DNA from 2 places in the Streptomyces sp. NPDC048182 genome. Region 2 is predicted to be linked to the other one. Evidence: predicted binding sites of a transcription regulator. Region 2 holds the regulator's gene; the other holds the start of a gene.
What was found. Region 2 encodes HspR, which represses chaperone genes until heat shock. Its sites were predicted from a motif close to TTGAGNNNNNNNNNCTCAA; they were not measured.

Region 1: a site for HspR is predicted at 3,665-3,683, ahead of lon (endopeptidase La). Genes of this name have one in related genera too.

Annotation. Positions count from the first base shown of each region.
Region 1 covers NZ_JBIDAQ010000012.1:137,273-146,510, forward strand. Annotated here, with positions in the region: gene ACGFZL_RS23080 (MarR family transcriptional regulator) at 1-25, opposite strand, end outside; gene ACGFZL_RS23085 (lysozyme) at 313-1,140, shown strand; gene lon (endopeptidase La) at 1,222-3,642, opposite strand; gene ACGFZL_RS23095 (spermidine synthase) at 3,816-4,610, shown strand; gene ACGFZL_RS23100 (response regulator transcription factor) at 4,631-5,371, shown strand; gene ACGFZL_RS23105 (ATP-binding protein) at 5,368-6,480, shown strand; gene ACGFZL_RS23110 (multifunctional oxoglutarate decarboxylase/oxoglutarate dehydrogenase thiamine pyrophosphate-binding subunit/dihydrolipoyllysine-residue succinyltransferase subunit) at 6,686-9,238, shown strand, end outside.
Region 2 covers NZ_JBIDAQ010000002.1:239,595-248,832, forward strand. Annotated here, with positions in the region: gene clpB (ATP-dependent chaperone ClpB) at 1-389, opposite strand, end outside; gene ACGFZL_RS04115 (hypothetical protein) at 634-969, opposite strand; gene ACGFZL_RS04120 (hypothetical protein) at 974-1,138, opposite strand; gene ACGFZL_RS04125 (helix-turn-helix transcriptional regulator) at 1,430-2,293, shown strand; gene ACGFZL_RS04130 (LuxR C-terminal-related transcriptional regulator) at 2,308-3,312, shown strand; gene ACGFZL_RS04135 (helix-turn-helix transcriptional regulator) at 3,309-4,352, shown strand; gene ACGFZL_RS04140 (LuxR C-terminal-related transcriptional regulator) at 4,297-5,358, opposite strand; gene ACGFZL_RS04145 (substrate-binding domain-containing protein) at 5,475-6,578, opposite strand; gene ACGFZL_RS04150 (heat shock protein transcriptional repressor HspR) at 6,913-7,365, opposite strand; gene dnaJ (molecular chaperone DnaJ) at 7,370-8,566, opposite strand; gene grpE (nucleotide exchange factor GrpE) at 8,609-9,238, opposite strand, start outside.

The sequences.
Region 1 (9,238 bases), on a different contig from region 2:
CGCCGCCGTTCCCGTCTTCGTGCACGTCAGCCCCTGCCTCGGTTTTCCCGGTCCTGAAAGTTTCCGCCATCGGCCGCCATCGCCGCAGCTCCGTCAGTATTTCGCAGGCGTAGACCAACGGCAGATCCCGGTCCCTCTTCCCAGCCGCGGTTCTACGTGCGTAGCTTCGTGCACAGACCCTGCATGGCATGGTCACGCCATTGTCACCGCACACCGGCACACCGGCCACTCCCCCAGGGTCGTCCCCCCGCACGGACCGCACGGACTCCAGCGCAACCCCCACCGAGCACCACCGAGCCATCGGAGGCACTCATGCCCGCGCACAGATCCGGAACCGCCCGCCGCAGACGCCTCGCCGTCACCGGCGCCCTGCTCGCCGCCCTCGGGCTGGCCGGCACCCTCCCCGCCCACTCCGCCCCCGCCGCCGGCCTCCCCGCGCGCGGCGAGGCCCACATGGGCATGGGTGTCCTCGCCCACGACGGGCAGCAGGGCCGGCCCGTCGAGAGCAGGGCCGCGCAGACCGAGGGCGTCGACGTCTCGGGCCACCAGGGCAACGTCGCCTGGTCGACCCTGTGGAGCAGCGGGGTCAAGTGGGCCTACGTGAAGGCCACCGAGGGGACGTACTACACGAACCCGTACTTCGCCCAGCAGTACAACGGCTCCTACAACGTGGGCATGATCCGGGGCTCGTACCACTTCGCCACCCCGGACACCACCAGCGGCGCCGCCCAGGCCAACTACTTCGTGGACCACGGCGGCGGCTGGTCGCGCGACGGCAAGACGCTGCCGGGCGCGCTGGACATCGAGTGGAACCCGTACGGCGCCGCCTGCTACGGCAAGTCGGCGAGCGCGATGGTCTCCTGGATCCGGGACTTCGTGAACACCTACCGGGCGCGCACCGGTCGCGACGCCGTCATCTACACGGCGACCAGCTGGTGGACCCAGTGCACCGGCAACTCCGGCGCCTTCGGCACCACCAACCCGCTGTGGATCGCCCGCTACGCCTCCTCGGTGGGCGCGCTGCCGGCCGGCTGGGGCGTCCAGACGATGTGGCAGTACACGTCGTCGGGGCCGACGGTCGGCGACCACGACAAGTTCAACGGCGCCCTGGACCGGGTGCAGGCACTGGCCAACGGCTGAGGACGCGCGCCCAGTAGACGGTGAGGGCCCGGACCCCGTGGGGAGGATCCGGGCCTTCACCTCAGTAACCGGCCACGTCCGTCACGCCGCAGTCGGCACCTCACGCGCCGGCGCCTCGGCGGGCGCCAACGCCAGTTCCAGGACCTGCCGGACGTCGGTCACGGCGTGCACGTCCAGCTTCTCCAGCACCTCCGCCGGGACGTCGTCCAGGTCGGGCTCGTTGCGCTTCGGGATGATCACCGTGGTGATGCCCGCCCGGTGCGCCGCGAGCAGCTTCTGCTTGACGCCGCCGATCGGCAGCACCCGCCCGGTCAGCGAGACCTCGCCGGTCATGGCGACGTCGGTGCGGACCAGCCGGCCGGACAGCAGCGAGGCGAGGGCCGTGGTCATGGTGACGCCGGCGCTCGGGCCGTCCTTGGGGACCGCGCCCGCCGGGAAGTGGATGTGCGCGCCCCGGTCCTTCAGGTCGCCCACCGGCAGCTCCAGTTCGGCGCCGTGGCTGCGCAGGAAGCTCAGCGCGATCTGCGCCGACTCCTTCATCACGTCGCCCAGCTGACCGGTGAGGGTCAGCCCGGCCGCGCCGGTCTCCGGGTCGGCCAGGGACGCCTCCACGTAGAGCACGTCGCCGCCCGCGCCGGTCACCGCGAGCCCGGTCGCCACGCCGGGCACCGCGGTGCGCCGCTCGGCCGGGTCCTGGGCGGACTCGGGCACGTGGTGCGGCCGGCCGATCAGGCCGCGCAGGTCGGCCTCGGTCACGGTGAACGGCAGCTCCCGCTGCCCCAGTTCGTGCTGGGCGGCCACCTTGCGCAGCAGCCGCGCGACGGACCGCTCCAGGGTGCGCACGCCGGCCTCGCGGGTGTACTCGCCGGCCAGCTTGCGCAGCGCGCCCTCCGCCAGCGTCACCTCGTCGGCGCCGAGTCCGGCCCGCTCCAGCTGGCGCGGGAGCAGGTGGTCGCGGGCGATGACGACCTTCTCGTCCTCGGTATAGCCGTCCAGGCGGACCAGCTCCATGCGGTCGAGCAGGGCCTCCGGGATGGCCTCCAGGACGTTGGCGGTGGCGAGGAAGACCACGTCGGACAGGTCGAGTTCGACCTCCAGGTAGTGGTCGCGGAAGGTGTGGTTCTGCGCCGGGTCGAGCACTTCGAGCAGGGCCGCGGCCGGGTCGCCGCGGAAGTCGGAGCCGACCTTGTCGATCTCGTCGAGCAGGACGACCGGGTTCATCGAGCCGGCCTCCTTGATCGCCCGGACGATCCGGCCGGGCAGCGCGCCGACGTAGGTGCGCCGGTGGCCGCGGATCTCCGCCTCGTCGCGGACACCGCCGAGGGCGACCCGGACGAACTTCCGCCCCATCGCGTGCGCCACCGACTCGCCGAGGCTGGTCTTGCCCACGCCGGGCGGGCCCACCAGGGCGAGCACCGCGCCGCCGCGCCGGCCGCCGACCACGCCGAGGCCCCGGTCGCCGCGCCGCTTGCGCACCGCGAGGTACTCGGTGATGCGCTCCTTGACGTCCTCCAGGCCCGCGTGCTCGGCGTCCAGCACGGCCTGGGCGCCCCGGATGTCGTAGGCGTCCTCGGTCCGCGTGTTCCACGGCAGCTCCAGGACGGTGTCCAGCCAGGTGCGGATCCAGGAGCCCTCCGGCGACTGGTCGGAGGACCGCTCCAGCTTGTCGACCTCCTTGAGCGCGGCCTCGCGGACCTGCTCGGGCAGGTCGGCGGCCTCCACCCGGGTGCGGTAGTCGTCGGACTCCTCGCCCTCCTTCTCGCCGTTCAGCTCGCGCAGCTCCTTGCGGACCGCCTCCAGCTGGCGGCGGAGCAGGAAGTCGCGCTGCTGCTTGTCGACGCCCTCCTGGACGTCCTTGGCGATGGTCTCGGCCACGTCCTGCTCGGCGAGGTGGTCGCGCAGCTGCTGGGTGGCCAGCTTGAGGCGGGCGACCGGGTCGGCGGTCTCCAGGAGCTCGACCTTCTGCTCGATCGTGAGGAAGGGCGAGTAGCCGGAGTTGTCGGCGAGCGCGGAGACGCCGTCGATGGCCTGGACGCGGTCCACGACCTGCCAGGCGCCGCGCTTGCGCAGCCACGCGGTGGCCAGCGCCTTGTACTCGGTGACCAGCTCGGTGACCTGTCCGGGCAGCGGCTCGGGCACGGTCTCGTCGACCTGGGTGCCCTCCACCCACAGCGCGGCCCCGGGTCCGGTGGTGCCGGCGCCGATGCGCACCCGGCCGCGGCCCCGGATCAGCGCGCCGGGGTCGCCGTCGGCCAGCCTGCCGACCTGCTCGATCGTGCCGAGGACGCCGGTACGGGCATAGGTGCCGTCCACGCGCGGCACCAGCAGCACGCGCGGCTTGCCCGGCTCGGACCGGGCGGCGGCCTGGGCGGCCTCCACCGCGGCGCGCACCTCGGAGTCGCTCAGGTCCAAGGGGACGACCATGCCGGGCAGCACCACTTCGTCGTCGAGCGGCAGCACGGGCAGGGTGAGCGGTGTGAAGGCAGCGGACTCAGCAGCCATGATCTCCCCTTAAGCAGTCAACTTGAGTTACGTCGACTCAATGCTTGGGAGCCGGTGAATGTTCCCCCGCCGGCGTTCGCTCTCAGCGATCACCTCCGGGTCACCCCCGCCGTGGAGGTCAGCGCCTGCAAAACGCCTCTCATTCCCCCCGCCCGGGATGCCAGGATGGGCCGATGCCCGCCCCCATCGACCCGTCCGATCCCGGCGCCCCCGAGGTGCTCGACCGCCGCGAGGGCCCGTACGGCGAGGTCGTCCTGCGCCGGCACCGCGGCCTGCTCCAGATCATCGCCAACGGCACCTTCCTGATGGACACCTCCGACGGCCGCTCGGAGCGGCTCCTGGTCGACGCGGCGGCGCGGGCCCTCGCCGGGCGCCGGGCGCCGCGCCTGCTCATCGGCGGCCTCGGCGTCGGGTTCTCCCTGGCGCACGCCGCCGCCGACCCCTTCTGGGGCCCCGTCACGGTGGTGGAGCGCGAGCCCGCCGTGATCGACTGGCACCGCGCCGGGCCGCTCGCCGCCCTCTCCGCGGACGCGCTGGCCGACCCGCGCACCGAGATCGTCGAGGCGGACCTGGTGCGGCACGTCCATGAGACGTCCGCCACATACGACGCCCTGTGCCTGGACATCGACAACGGCCCGGACTGGACGGTGACGGAGGGCAACGCGGGGCTGTACGGACCGGCCGGACTGGCCGACTGCGCACGGGTGTTGAGCCCGGGCGGCGTCCTCGCACTCTGGTCGGCCCGGCCCTCTCCGGAATTCGAAGGAACGTTGCGCAATGCCGGGTTCCAGCAGGTGCGTACCGAAGAGATCCCGGTTGCCCGGGGCGTTCCGGACGTCGTCCACGTCGCCGTACGTCCTGGATGGCAAAGGCGCGGTGACTCCCCGTACGCTGCTGCCCTGACGCGGTCATTCAAGCGTCAATCGCAGTCATGCGCAGACGAGGGGCCACCCCACTGGTCCCGGTAAGCACACCTCAGGGGCGGGCGATGGAGCAGACACAGACCTCCCACAACGGCACGGCGGCAACGACCCAGGGCGCCCAGCGCCGGGTGCTCGTGGTGGAGGACGACCAGACGATCGTGGACGCCATCGCGACCCGGCTGCGGGCCGAGGGCTTCCTGGTGCAGACGGCGGGCGACGGCCCCTCCGCCGTGGACACCGCCGAGGCGTGGCAGCCCGACCTGCTGATCCTCGACATCATGCTGCCCGGCTTCGACGGCCTGGAGGTCTGCCGGCGCGTGCAGGCCCAGCGCCCGGTGCCGGTGATGATGCTCACCGCGCGCGACGACGAGACGGACATGCTGGTCGGCCTCGGCGTCGGCGCCGACGACTACATGACCAAGCCGTTCTCGATGCGCGAGCTGGCCGCGCGGGTGCACGTGCTGCTGCGCCGGGTGGAGCGGGCCGTCGTGGCCGCCTCCACGCCCCGCAGCGGCATCCTGCGCCTGGGCGAGCTGGAGATCGACCACGCGCAGCGCCGGGTGCGGGTGCGCAGCGAGGACGTCCACCTCACCCCGACCGAGTTCGACCTCCTGGTGTGCCTGGCGAACACCCCGCGCGCGGTCCTCTCCCGCGAGCAGCTGCTCGCCGAGGTGTGGGACTGGGCGGACGCCTCCGGCACCCGCACGGTCGACAGCCACATCAAGGCGCTGCGCCGGAAGATCGGCGCCGAGCGGATCCGCACGGTGCACGGCGTCGGGTACGCGCTGGAGACGCCGACGCCATGAGCCTGGGCCGGGGGGAGCCGACGGGCGGCGGTCCCAGGGACACCTGGGGCCGCGTGCGGCCGTTCTCGATCAAGACCAAGCTGGGCGCGCTGGTCGTCACCTCGGTGCTGATCACCACCGGCCTGTCGGTGATCGCGGTGCACACCAAGACGGAGCTGCGCTTCATCACCGTCTTCTCGATGATCGCCACCCTGCTGATCACGCAGTTCGTGGCGCACTCGCTGACCGCGCCGCTGGACGAGATGAACGCGGTGGCCCGCTCCATCTCGCACGGCGACTACACCCGCCGGGTCGGCGAGAGCCGCCGCGACGAGCTGGGCGACCTGGCCGAGACCATCAACCGCATGGCCGACGACCTGGAGGCCCAGGACCTCCAGCGCAAGGAGCTGGTGGCGAACGTCTCGCACGAGTTGCGCACCCCCATCGCGGGCCTGCGCGCGGTCCTCGAGAACATCGTGGACGGCGTCACCGAGGCCGACCCGGAGACCATGCGCACCGCGCTGCGGCAGACCGAGCGGCTCGGCCGCCTGGTGGAGACGCTGCTCGACCTCTCCCGCCTCGACAACGGCGTCATCCCGCTGCGCAGGCGGCGCTTCGAGGTGTGGCCGTACCTGTCGGGCGTGCTCAAGGAGGCCAACATGGTCGCCACCGCCCGGGCCGGCCTCGCCTCCGGGTCCGGCGGCCACACCCGCAACGACGTCCACCTGCACCTCGACGTCTCCCCGCCCGAGCTGACCGCGCACGCCGACCCAGAGCGCATCCACCAGGTGGTGGCCAACCTCATCGACAACGCGGTCAAGCACAGCCCGGCGCACGGCCGGGTGACGGTGCGGGCGCGACGCGGGGCGCAGCCGGAGTCGCTGGAGCTGGAGGTCATGGACGAGGGTCCGGGCATCCCGCGTTCGGAGTGGCGCCGGGTGTTCGAACGCTTCAACCGGGGCTCGGTGTCCCGGCCGCACGGCCCGGGCAGCGACGGGGGCACGGGTCTCGGCCTGGCCATCGCGCGCTGGGCGGTGGATCTGCACGGCGGGCGGATCGGGGTGGCCGAGTCCGAGCGGGGGTGCCGGATCCTGATCACCCTTCCGGGGCTCCCGGCCGCGCAGGGTTGACCTGCGGTCGCCGTAGTTCGTTCACACGGATTCCCGTTCGCGGCGGAACCACGCTTGTTTCCCGTCATTTCGTGAGCCGAAACACTCTTCGCGATGTGACTTAGGCGACGATGGACGGGCCCGGCCTGACGTCCCCCCTGGGAGAGGCGTAGCCTTTATTCCCGCTGTCCATCACCTTGTGAAGCGGAAGAGGGCGGTTGCCGCCGTGTCGCCACAGTCCCCCAGTAACTCGAGCATCTCGACCGACGCCGACCAAGCGGGCAAGAACCCCGCCGCGGCGTTCGGACCCAATGAGTGGCTCGTCGACGAGATCTACCAGCAGTACCTCCAGGACCCGAACTCCGTTGACCGAGCCTGGTGGGACTTCTTCGCCGACTACAAGCCGGGCGCGCCCGCCGCCCCGGCCGCGCCGGACGCGCAGCAGGCCGCCCCCGCGCAGCCGACGCAGGCGCCCGCCCAGGCCGCCCCGGCGCAGCCGCAGGCCGCCTCGCAGCCGGCTCCCCAGCAGGCCGCCCCGGCCAAGGCCGCCCCCGCCCAGTCCGGCCCCGCACAGGCCGGTACTGCGCCCAAGGCCGCCCCCGCGCAGTCGCAGCCCGCGGCGAAGCCCGCCGCCGCTCCCGCGAAGCCCGCCGCGGCCGCCCAGCCGGCGAAGCCGGCCGCGCAGCCGGCCGCCGCCAAGCAGGCGAGCCCCGCGCCGGCCAAGCAGGCCCCCGCCGGCAAGCAGGGCGAGGAGGACTCGGCCCCCGCCGGTCCCGAGCTGGTCACCCTGCGCGGCCCCGCCGCCGCGGTCGCCAAGAACATGAACGCCTCCCTGGAACTGCCCACGGCCACCTCCGTGCGCGCCGTCCCGGTGAAGCTGCTGTTCGACAACCGCATCGTCATCAACAACCACCTCAAGCGCGCCCGAGGCGGGAAGATCTCCTTCACGCACCTGATCGGCTACGCGATGGTGCAGGCCATCAAGGCCATGCCGACGATGAACCACTCCTTCGGCCAGAAGGACGGCAAGCCGACCCTGGTCAAGCCGGAGCACGTCAACCTCGGCCTGGCCATCGACCTGGTGAAGCCCAACGGCGACCGCCAGCTCGTCGTGGCCGCCATCAAGAAGGCCGAGACGCTCAACTTCTTCGAGTTCTGGCAGGCGTACGAGGACATCGTCCGCCGCGCCCGCGACGGCAAGCTGACGATGGACGACTTCAGCGGCGTCACCGTCTCGCTGACCAACCCCGGCGGCCTGGGCACCGTGCACTCCGTGCCCCGCCTGATGCCCGGCCAGTCGGTCATCATGGGCGTCGGCTCCATGGACTACCCGGCGGAGTTCCAGGGCACCTCCCAGGACACCCTGAACAAGCTCGGCATCTCCAAGGTCATGACGCTCACGTCGACCTACGACCACCGGGTCATCCAGGGCGCCGCCTCCGGCGAGTTCCTGCGCGTCGTCGCCAACCTGCTCCTCGGCGAGCAGGAGTTCTACGACGAGATCTTCAAGTCGCTGCGCATCCCGTACGAGCCGGTCCGCTGGCTCAAGGACATCGACGCCAGCCACGACGACGACGTCACCAAGGCCGCCCGTGTCTTCGAGCTGATCCACTCCTACCGGGTCCGCGGCCACGTCATGGCCGACACCGACCCGCTGGAGTACCAGCAGCGCAAGCACCCCGACCTGGACATCACCGAGCACGGGCTCACCCTGTGGGACCTGGAGCGCGAGTTCGCCGTCGGCGGCTTCGCCGGCAAGTCGATGATGAAGCTGCGCGACATCCTCGGCGTGCTGCGCGACTCGTACTGCCGCACCACCGGCATCGAGTTCATGCACATCCAGGACCCCAAGCAGCGCAAGTGGATCCAGGACCGCGTGGAGCGCCCGCACACCAAGCCGGAGCGCGAGGAGCAGCTGCGCATCCTGCGCCGGCTGAACGCGGCGGAGGCGTTCGAGACCTTCCTGCAGACCAAGTACGTCGGCCAGAAGCGGTTCTCCCTGGAGGGCGGCGAGTCCGTCATCCCGCTCCTGGACGCCGTCCTGGACTCGGCCGCCGAGTCCCGCCTGGACGAGGTCGTCGTCGGCATGGCCCACCGCGGCCGGCTGAACGTGCTGGCGAACATCGTCGGCAAGTCCTACGCGCAGATCTTCCGCGAGTTCGAGGGCAACCTCGACCCGAAGTCGATGCACGGCTCCGGCGACGTGAAGTACCACCTGGGCGCCGAGGGCACCTTCACCGGCCTGGACGGCGAGCAGATCGCCGTCAGCCTGTGCGCCAACCCCTCGCACCTGGAGACCGTCGACCCGATCCTGGAGGGCGTCGCGCGCGCCAAGCAGGACGTCATCAACAAGGGCGGCACGGACTTCACCGTGCTGCCGGTGGCGATCCACGGCGACGCGGCCTTCGCGGGCCAGGGCGTGGTGGCCGAGACCCTGAACATGTCGCAGCTGCGCGGCTACCGCACCGGCGGCACGGTCCACGTGGTCATCAACAACCAGGTCGGCTTCACCGCGGCGCCCGAGTCCTCGCGCTCCTCGATGTACGCCACCGACGTGGCCCGCATGATCGAGGCCCCGATCTTCCACGTGAACGGCGACGACCCGGAGGCCGTGGTCCGCGTCGCGCGGCTCGCCTTCGAGTTCCGCCAGGCGTTCAACAAGGACGTGGTGATCGACCTCATCTGCTACCGCCGCCGCGGGCACAACGAGTCGGACAACCCGGCCTTCACCCAGCCGCTGATGTACGACCTGATCGACAAGAAGCGCTCGGTGCGCAAG
Region 2 (9,238 bases):
TGTCCTTCCAGCACCTCGCCGGCCGCGCCGCCCTTGGCGGCGATGCCGAGGAGCAGGTGCTCGGTGGAGAGGTACTCGTCCCCGAGTTCCTTCGCGCGGGCCTGGGCGTCCGCGACCACGGCGAGCATCTCACGGCTGGGCTGCGGGGGCGCGACCGTGGACCCGGTCACGCCGGGCAGCCCGGCCAGGATGCGCTCGGCGCCGGAGCGGACCGCCGCGAGGTCGGCCTCGACGGCGGCGAGCAGGTCGGTGATGTTCTCGTTGTCCTGGCCCTGGAGCAGGGCCAGGAGCAGATGGGCCGGGGTGAGGTCGGGGTTCCCCTCGGTCACGGCCCGGTTGCTGGCCGCGTTGATCGCGTCCCGGCTCCGGTTGGTCAGCTCGGCGTCCACGTCTGTCCTTCTCCTCCCGCCGTCGGTCTGGCTGGCTGGCTGCCCGCACCGCTGACTCAGTCAGCGTGCACAAAGTTGAGTCTATTCCACTCAAGGGCTGGCTCGCCGCTTTCAGCCAGGCTCGAAGCAGGCGGATACCCGCGGATGTGCGCGCATACGACAGCGGCGTCACCGTGTTCAGGTCACGGTGACGCCGCTGCCGGGGGGAAGCACCTGCGCGATCTGTTACGACGGGGGAATCGCGTCAGGCACTGCGGGGGGTGGCCGAGAGGGTCTCCACTCCGGGCACCTCCGGCTCGGGGAGCCGGTGGTCCCGCTGGTCCAGGTTCACAAAGATCATTCCGTACCGGATGGCACACCGCACGGGCTGCGGAGCCCCGCGCGGACGCCGCAGGCACCGGTAGGCCCGTACGTCGCCGTCCTCGTCGAGCGTGACGACGACCGGCTCGCCGAAGACGGTCACCATCAGGGAGTCACCGGAGTGGGGGATCGCGGTGACGAGGTCGATGAAGTGCCAGCCGGAGCGGTAGGCGGTGGCCATCTCGCGGCGGAAGGAGCGGTCGTCGGGTGGTGTAGTCATGTCATCAGTCCCACTTACTGTCCGCCGGAAGGCTGACCGCCCCGGCGCCGGCCCCGACGACGGGCGCAGCGTCGACCTCCAAAACCGCACCGCGCGCGTCGCCCTGCGCACCGGTGAGGCCGGCCGCAGCCCCGAAGCCCACGACGACGGATGCGGCGACAACAAGCACCGAGCGAAGCATTCTTTCTTTCATAGTCGGCTTCGTCCTCACTCGAAGATCCCCTCCATCCCCCGTCGGATAAGACGATGGCTCATTCAGGCACGTCATGGCCACACAATCGGTGCATCATGTTCCTGCACGTTCAGGACCCTGGGGGGTGGAGATTTGATATCAAATGGGACGAGTGCGACACATCCCCATGCGGTCACCGAGCTCTGCGCGGAAGGAAGGCGGCTCTACGCGGGCGCTCTGCGCATGGGCCGCATATCGCGGACGGATGCCGAGTCCGCTCCCTGCCTGATGGAGTTCGCACTGCTTCATGCCGATCCCGACGACGCGGAGTGGCTGCGCCCCGTGCCGCCAGCGATCGCTCTGGCCCAGCGGCTCAACCCCATAGAGCGCGAGATCATTGAGCATCGACGACTGTCGATCGCCCTGTCCGAGGTCTTCGAGCCGTTCATGACTCTCGGTGTCCAGGGCACCGCCCCCACTCACTCCATCAGCATGCTGGAGGGCTTGGACCGCATCAACGCGGCTCTCGACCTGGCCACGGCCCAGTGCCAGACCGAGATGCTCACCGTTCAGCCGAGTGGCAGCGCCCGCAGTGCCGAGAACCGCCTTCTGGAAGCGCTGGAGCGTGACAAGCCGCTGATCGAGCGGGGGGTGAGCATCCGAACCCTGTACCAGCACACCGCGCGGTACAACCCTGAACGACTGGCTTACGTCGACCAGTTCGCGAGGGGCAAGGTCGAGTACCGCACGATCGACGAACTCGTCGAGCGCCTCATCATCTGCGACGAGACGGTGGCCTTCATCCCGACCCAGGAAGACCGCCAGGTCGCCCTTGAGATCCGCAATCCGGGCCTCGTCAGGTATCTCATCAAGGTCTTCGAGTTCATGTGGTCACGGGCAGTCCCGCTGAAGGCCGGTACCCCGTACGAGACCGCGCCCGACGGCATCACCGACATCCAGCACTCCATCGCCAAGCTCCTCGTGGAGGGCTACGTCGACGAGGCGATAGCCCGACGTCTCGGCATGAACGTGCGCACCTGCCGGGCCCACATCGCGAAACTCGCCTCCGTACTGGGCAGCGGCAGCCGCGCTCAGCTCGGTTTCCTCATCGCCCAGTCCGGAATCCTGAACCAGGACCACCCCATCGCTTGACGGAGGAACGGGACGTGACCGCCGACGATCACCACCAGCCCCACGGGCCCGGGGAGTTGTGCGAGGTGGGCCTCAGGCTCTACGCCCGCGCCCTGCGTGACGGCCCGCTGCCGGGCGCGTCGGCCTCGGCGGCGCCATGTCTGACGGAGAACGGTTTGCTCTATTCGGTCGAGGAAGACATGAGCCTGCTGCGACCGGTCGCCCCGACCGTCGCCCTGCAGCGGCTCCTGCGCACCTCCGCCGACCGCATCGCCGAGGAGCGCCGGCGCGAGCAGGACCTGGCCGACGTCTTCGAACCCCTCATACACCTCGGTGCGGAAAGACCCGTGGCCGAGGACGCCCCGGCCCTACGCATCATCAACGGCAAGACGCGGGCCAACGACGTCATCGCCCAGACCATGATCGAGGGGCACCAGGAGTTGCTGACGATACAGCCGTACGACGGGGTCGTCGCCACCCTCCCGCACGTCTTCGAGGAGGCCATGGCACGGGATCAAGCCTTCGTCGACGGCGGCGGCTGCATCCGCGCCCTCTACCAGCACAGTGTCCGCCACACCCCGTACGTTCGCGCCCGCTACGAGCGCCTGACGGGCGACGTGGAGGCCCGCACCCTGGACGAGATCACCGAGCGCCTCATCGTCGTGGACCGCGCGGTGGCATTCATACCCGCCAGCACTGACCGCTCACTCGCCCTGGAGGTCCGGCACCCCGCCCTCGTGTCCTACTTCGTCACCACCTTCGAGCGGCTCTGGCGCCTGGCCACACCGCTGTACCCGGAGAAGGTGCACCAGCCGGTCCTGGACGGGATCACGGCCCGTGGGCGCGCCATCGCCGCCCTCCTAGTGGAGGGTCACACCGACGCCGACATCGCCGAACGGCTCGGTATGAACGTCCGCACCGCTCGCGTCCACATCGCCAGACTGGCCGCCGCTCTCGGCAGCGGCAGCCGCGCCCAACTCGGCTATCTCATCGCCGAGTCGGGCATCCTGAAGCAGGAGCAGTCCGAGGGCCTCGCATGACCGGCGAAACGGACGGCAGGCCCCCCGTCCCCCCGCCCAGCCCCCCGCACGCCGCCCACGGGCCGGAGGAGCTGTGCGCCGCCGGCACCGACCTGTACCTCCGGGCTCTCGCCGACGGCCGACTGCCGGTGCGAGAGGCCGCCGCCGCGCCCTGCCTCGCCGACTACGGCCTGCTGCGGCCCGCCCTGGACGACCTGGAGCAGCTGGAGCCCGTCGCACCCGCCCTCGCCCTCCAACGCCTGCTGGGCACCTTCGAAGGCCGCATCGCCGAGGAACGGCAGCGCGCGCAACGGCTGGCCGAGACCTTCGAACCGCTGCTCCAGAGGGCGTTCGTACAGGCAGGACCGGCGCCGGTGGGCACCCCACCCATCACCCTGCACAGCGACAAGTGGCACATCGGCCAAGTACTCGACGAGGCTCTGACCGATGCCCACGAAGTGCTGACCATCCAGCCCCACCGCAGCTACACGCCCAGCACCACCGCCTTCGCCGAGTCCGCCATGCGGCGCGACCAGGCATTCCTCGACCGCGGCGGCCGCATGCGCGCCCTCTACCAGCACACCCTGCGCCACGCCCCGACGGTCGTCGCCCGCTACGAGCAGCTGCGCGGCGACGTGGAGGCGCGCAGCCTCGACGAAGTCACCAATCGGCTGATCGTCATCGACCGGGAGGTGGCGTTCATCCCGGCCAACGAGGACCGCAGCATGGCGCTGGAGATCCGCCAGCCGGCCCTCGTCGGCTACCTCGTCATGGTCTTCGACCGCTTCTGGCGGCTCGGCCTCCCCATGCACCCCCGAGCCGTGCAGCAGCCCACCCTCGACGGCATCACCGCCCGCATGCGCGCCATAGCCGCGCTCCTCATCGACGGCCACACCGACGCCGACATCGCCGAACGCCTCGGCATGAACATCCGCACCGCCCGCGTCCACATCGCCAAACTCGCCGCCACCCTCGGCAGCGACAGCCGCGCCCAACTCGGCTACCTCATCGGCCGGTCCGGGATCCTCGGCCGGGAGGCGGCGTCGGAGCCGGGACGCTGAGCGCTTCGGCGGCGGTGTCGGGCGGGCGGGCGGCGGTGTCCAGGCCGGTCTGGGCGATGCGGACCCCGAGCTGGGTGCGACTCGCCGCGCCGAGGGTCTCCGAGAGGCGGGCGATGTGCGCCCGGCAGGTGCGGACGCTGATGCCGAGCCGCTCCGCGATCACCGCGTCCTGGTGGCCCTCGGCGAGCAGCGCCGCGATGGAGTGCTCGCGGTGCGAGATGCCGTCGATGCCGGTGTCGGGCAGCGGCGCGGTCAGCGGGAGGGCCAGGCGCCACAGCCGCTCGAAGACGGTGACGAGGTAGTCGACCAGGGCGGGGTGCCGCAGCTCCAGCGCCATCGTGCGGTCGGAGTTGGCGGGGATGAAGGCCACCGTGCGGTCGAAGAGGATCAGCCGGTCGATGACCTCGTCCAGCGTCCGGGCCTCCACCGCGTCGCCCATCAGCTCCAGGTACGTGAGCAGGCCCTGTCCGTGCCGGGCGACGTGCGTGTACAGGTCCCGCATCCGCACCCCGCGCCCGCGCAGCGCCAGCGCCCGGTGCAGCCCCTCCGACAGCTCGTGCTCGCGCCGGATGCCGCCGGGCTGGACGGTCAGCACCTCCGTCGCGCACGCCTCCGTCGCCTCGTCCATCGCGGCCTGGATACGGGCCAGGCCGTCCAGGACGCGGATCGCCGTGCCCTCCGAGGCGGACGCCTGGAGCTGCCGGCCGAGGCCCGCGTACCACTCGAAGGCCTCCACCGCCGAGCCCACCCGGCGCTGACTGGCGCTCACCTCGTCGTGCACGCCGCGCAGCAGCCGGGTCATGACCTCCTGCGGGGAGGTCGGCACCAGCCAGTCCATGTCGTCGGGGTCGGGGTGCAGCAGCGCCAGCTCAAGGAGGCAGGGCACCGGCTCGGCGTCCCGGCGGGGCACCCGTCCGCGCCGTACCGCGCGGGAGTAGACCCGGTCCCCGTCCGCGCACAGCCGGTCCGCACCATGGGGATGCTGCTCCGCCCCGTGCCCGGTCATCGCCCATCCCACCCCCGTGTTCCGGCCCGTTCCGCAGCGCAACTATGCGCGGCCGGGACCGGCTCCGCAACACGGCCCCGGGCCCGGGGCACCGAGACCCGGGCCCCAGACAGGCCCTAGCCCAGCCCGATCTTCCCGCAGGCCGCCGCGTACTGCGCGGTGCAGATGTCGGAGAGCTTGTAGAAACCGTCGGCGACGACGGTCTTGGCGATGTTGTCCTTGGTCAGCGCGACCACCGGCACCAGCTGCGCGGGGACGTTCTGGGTGGTGGGGCTGTCGACGTGGTCGCGGGCGAGCGCGTCGAACTGGATGTCGCGTCCCTGCACCCGGGCCACCGCCATCTCCGCGGCCCGCTCCGCCTCCTGCGGGTAGGACTTGTACACGCTCATGTACTGCTCGCCGGTGACGATCCGCTGCACCGCGGGCAGTTCCGCGTCCTGCCCGGTGACCGGCGGCAGGTCGGTGACGCCGGCCGCCGTCAGGGCCTTGATGACGCCGCCCGCCATGCCGTCGTTGGCGGAGTAGACGGCGGCGATGTCGTCCTTGCCGATCGCCTTGATCGCCTCGGCCATGTTCGCCTGGGCGTTCTCCGGCTTCCAGTCCTTGGTGTCGTACGACTCCGCGACGGTCACCTTGCCGTTCAGCTCGGACAGCGCGCCCTCCTTGAACTGCTTGGCGTTGGGGTCGGTGGACGAGCCGTTCATCATGACGATCTTGTCCGAGGGCGCGACCTCCTTCCCGAGCGCCGCGAGGAGCGAGCGGCCCTGCACCTCGCCGACCAGCTCGTTGTCGAAGGAGACGTAGGCGTCGATCGGGCCCTCGGCCAGCCGGTCGTAGGCGATGACCGGGATGCCGGCGTCCTTGGCCTTCTGCACGCCGCTCGCGATGCCGTGCGCGTCGACCGCGTCCAGGACGATGACGTCGACCTTGTCGTCCACCATCTGCTGGAGCTGCTCGGCCTGCTGCGACGCGCTCGCCTCGGCGTTGGCGTACTCGACCCGGCCGCGCTTGTTGGTCAGCTCGGCGACCTTGGCCTTGAAGAAGGGGTGGTCGAACTGCTCATAGCGGGTGTTGGCCTTCTCCGGCAGCAGCAGGCCCACCGTGAGGTCGTCGCCCTTGGTGGGGCGCGCGTCGTCCCCGCCGGACCCGTCGAGCACACCGCACGCGGCCAAGGGCACGGTCATCGTCGCCGCGGCCAGGGAGAGGGCGATACGGCGCATGCAGGAGCTCACTTGTGGTGCCTTCCGGACGCGGGGCCGGATCCGGCCCTGGTGACTGAAAAGCCAACGCGGCGGCGGGACCAGCGTCAAGCGGAACCACTTAACGAGATGGCAACACCACGGTCCGCAACGGGTGTGAAGACGGAGCGGAATCGCCTGCCACGGTCCTGCCGAGGTGCTTCACACCCCGTCCACCAGCCGAACGCGGTGGGGGGGGGGGGGGGGGGGGGTGGGGGGGCCCCCCCCCCCCCCCCCCCCGCGGGGGGGGCCCCCCCCCCCCCGCCGCCCCCCCCCCCCCCCCCCCCCCCCCCCCACCGCTCCGATGAGGACGGTCTCACTCCGGCGGCTGCTTGCGCGCCGGCCGCCAGACCACCAACGCGCTGGTCTGCTGCACCTCCTGGTAGGGCACCAGGTCGCGCCGGTAGGAGGCGTGCACCGCCGCCTCGCGCTGGCGCATCGCGCTCGCCGCGCCCTCCAGCGCGTCGGACAGCTCCGCCACCCGGGACTGGAGCGCCGCGACCTGGTTCTCCAGCTCGATGATGCGCTTGATGCCGGCCAGGTTGATGCCCTCGTCCTGCGACAACTGCTGCACCTGACGGAGCAGTTCGATGTCGCGGGCCGAGTAGCGCCGGCCCCGGCCGGCGGTGCGGTCCGGGGAGACCAGGCCGAGACGGTCGTACTGGCGCAGGGTCTGCGGGTGCAGCCCGGAGAGCTGGGCCGCCACCGAGATGACGTAGACCGGGGTCTCCTCGGTCAGTTCGTACGGGTTGCGCCGACGACCGTCCATCTCCTCATGCTCCCTTCGCGGCCTGGAACAGCTCCGCCCGCGGATCCTCGTCCGCGGTCGCCTCGCGATACGCCTCCAGGGCGTCACGAGCCTTCCCCGTCAGGTCCCCCGGAACACTCACCTCGACGGTGACCAGGAGGTCGCCCCGGGTGCCGTCCTTGCGGACCGCGCCCTTGCCCCGCGCCCGCATGGTGCGGCCGTTGGGCGTGCCCGCCGGCAGCTTCAGCGTGACCGGGGGCCCGCCCAGGGTGGGCACCCGGATCTCGCCGCCGAGGGCCGCCTCGGGATAGGTGACCGGGACGGTGACCGTGAGGTTGTCGCCCCGGCGGCCGAAGACGGAGTGCTCCTTGACGTGCACGACCACATAGAGGTCGCCCGCCGGACCGCCCCGCTCGCCCGGGGTGCCCTTGCCGCGCAGCCGGATGCGCTGCCCGTCGGAGACCCCGGCCGGGATGCGCACCTGCATGGTGCGCGAGGACTTGGCCCGCCCGGAGCCCTTGCAGACCTCGCAGGGATCCTCCGCGATCAGGCCGCGGCCCTTGCAGTCCGGGCACGGGTCGGTCAGCGAGAAGCCGCCGCCCGAGCCCCGGGCGACCTGCCCGGTGCCGACGCAGGTCGGGCACACACGCGGCGTGCCGTTCTTGTCGCCGGTGCCCGAGCAGGCCTTGCAGGGCGCCTGGGAGGACATCCGCAGCGGCACCGTGGCGCCCTCGATGGCCTCCGTGAAGCTGAGCGTGACCTCGGACTCGATGTCCTGGCCGCGCCGCGGCTGGGTCCGCGTGCCGCCGCCGGCGCCACCGGCGCCGGTGCGGTTGAACAGGCCCCCGAAGACGTCGCCCAGACCGCCGCCGAAGCCGCCGGCCCCGCCGCCGCTCTGGGCGCCGCCCCCGAAGAGGTCGCCCAGGTCGAAGTTGAAGGTGGTGCCGCCGCCGCCCGCGCCAGGGCCGGGGCGGAAGCCCCCGCTGCCGAAGAGGGCGCGCGCCTCGTCGTACTCCTTGCGCTTCTTGGGGTCACCGAGGACGTCGTTCGCCTCGGAGACCTCCTTGAACCGCTCCTCCGCCCGGGCGTTGCCCTTGTTGGCGTCCGGATGGAACTCGCGGGCGAGCTTCCGGTACGCCTTCTTGATCTCGGCCTCGGTGGCGTCCTTGGGGACGCCGAGGACCTTGTAGTAGTCCTTCTCGATGAAGTCCTTGGTGCTCATCCCCGACGTCCCTCCTCTCCTGCGTACGTGTGCCTGTCGACGTCAGCCCTCCTCCGGGCCACCGCTCTCCTTGTCCTCCGCCGCCGCCTCGGCGGCGGGCGCCTCCTCGGCCGGCTTGACGGTCTGCGCGCCGGGCTGCGGTTCGGCCACGGCCACCCGCGCGGGGCGGATGGTGCGCTCGCCGATCCGGTACCCGGGCTGGAGAATCGCCACGCACGTGGTCTCGGTGACGTCCGGGGCGTAGGAGTGCATCAGGGCCTCGTGGACCGTCGGGTCGAAGGGCTCGCCCTCCTTGCCGAACTGCTGGAGGCCCAGCTTGGCCGCGACGGTCTCCAGCGACTCGGCGACGGACTTGAAACCGCCGACCAGCTCGCCGTGCTCCCGCGCGCGACCGATGTCGTCGAGCACGGGCAGCAGCTCGGTCAAGGTGTTCGCGATGGCGACCTCCTTGACCGCGATGCGGTCGCGCTCCACCCGGCGGCGGTAGTTCTGGTACTCGGCCTGGAGCCGCTGGAGGTCCGTCGTGCGCTCGCCGAGCGCCGTGCGCACCTGGTCCAGCTGGGCCACCAGGCCCGCGTTCTCGTCGCTCGCGTCCCCGGCCGGGGCCGCGGCCTCCTCCGAGGAGGGGGCGGCGGCCTTCGGCTCGGCGTCGTCAGGGGTGGCGCCGGAGGG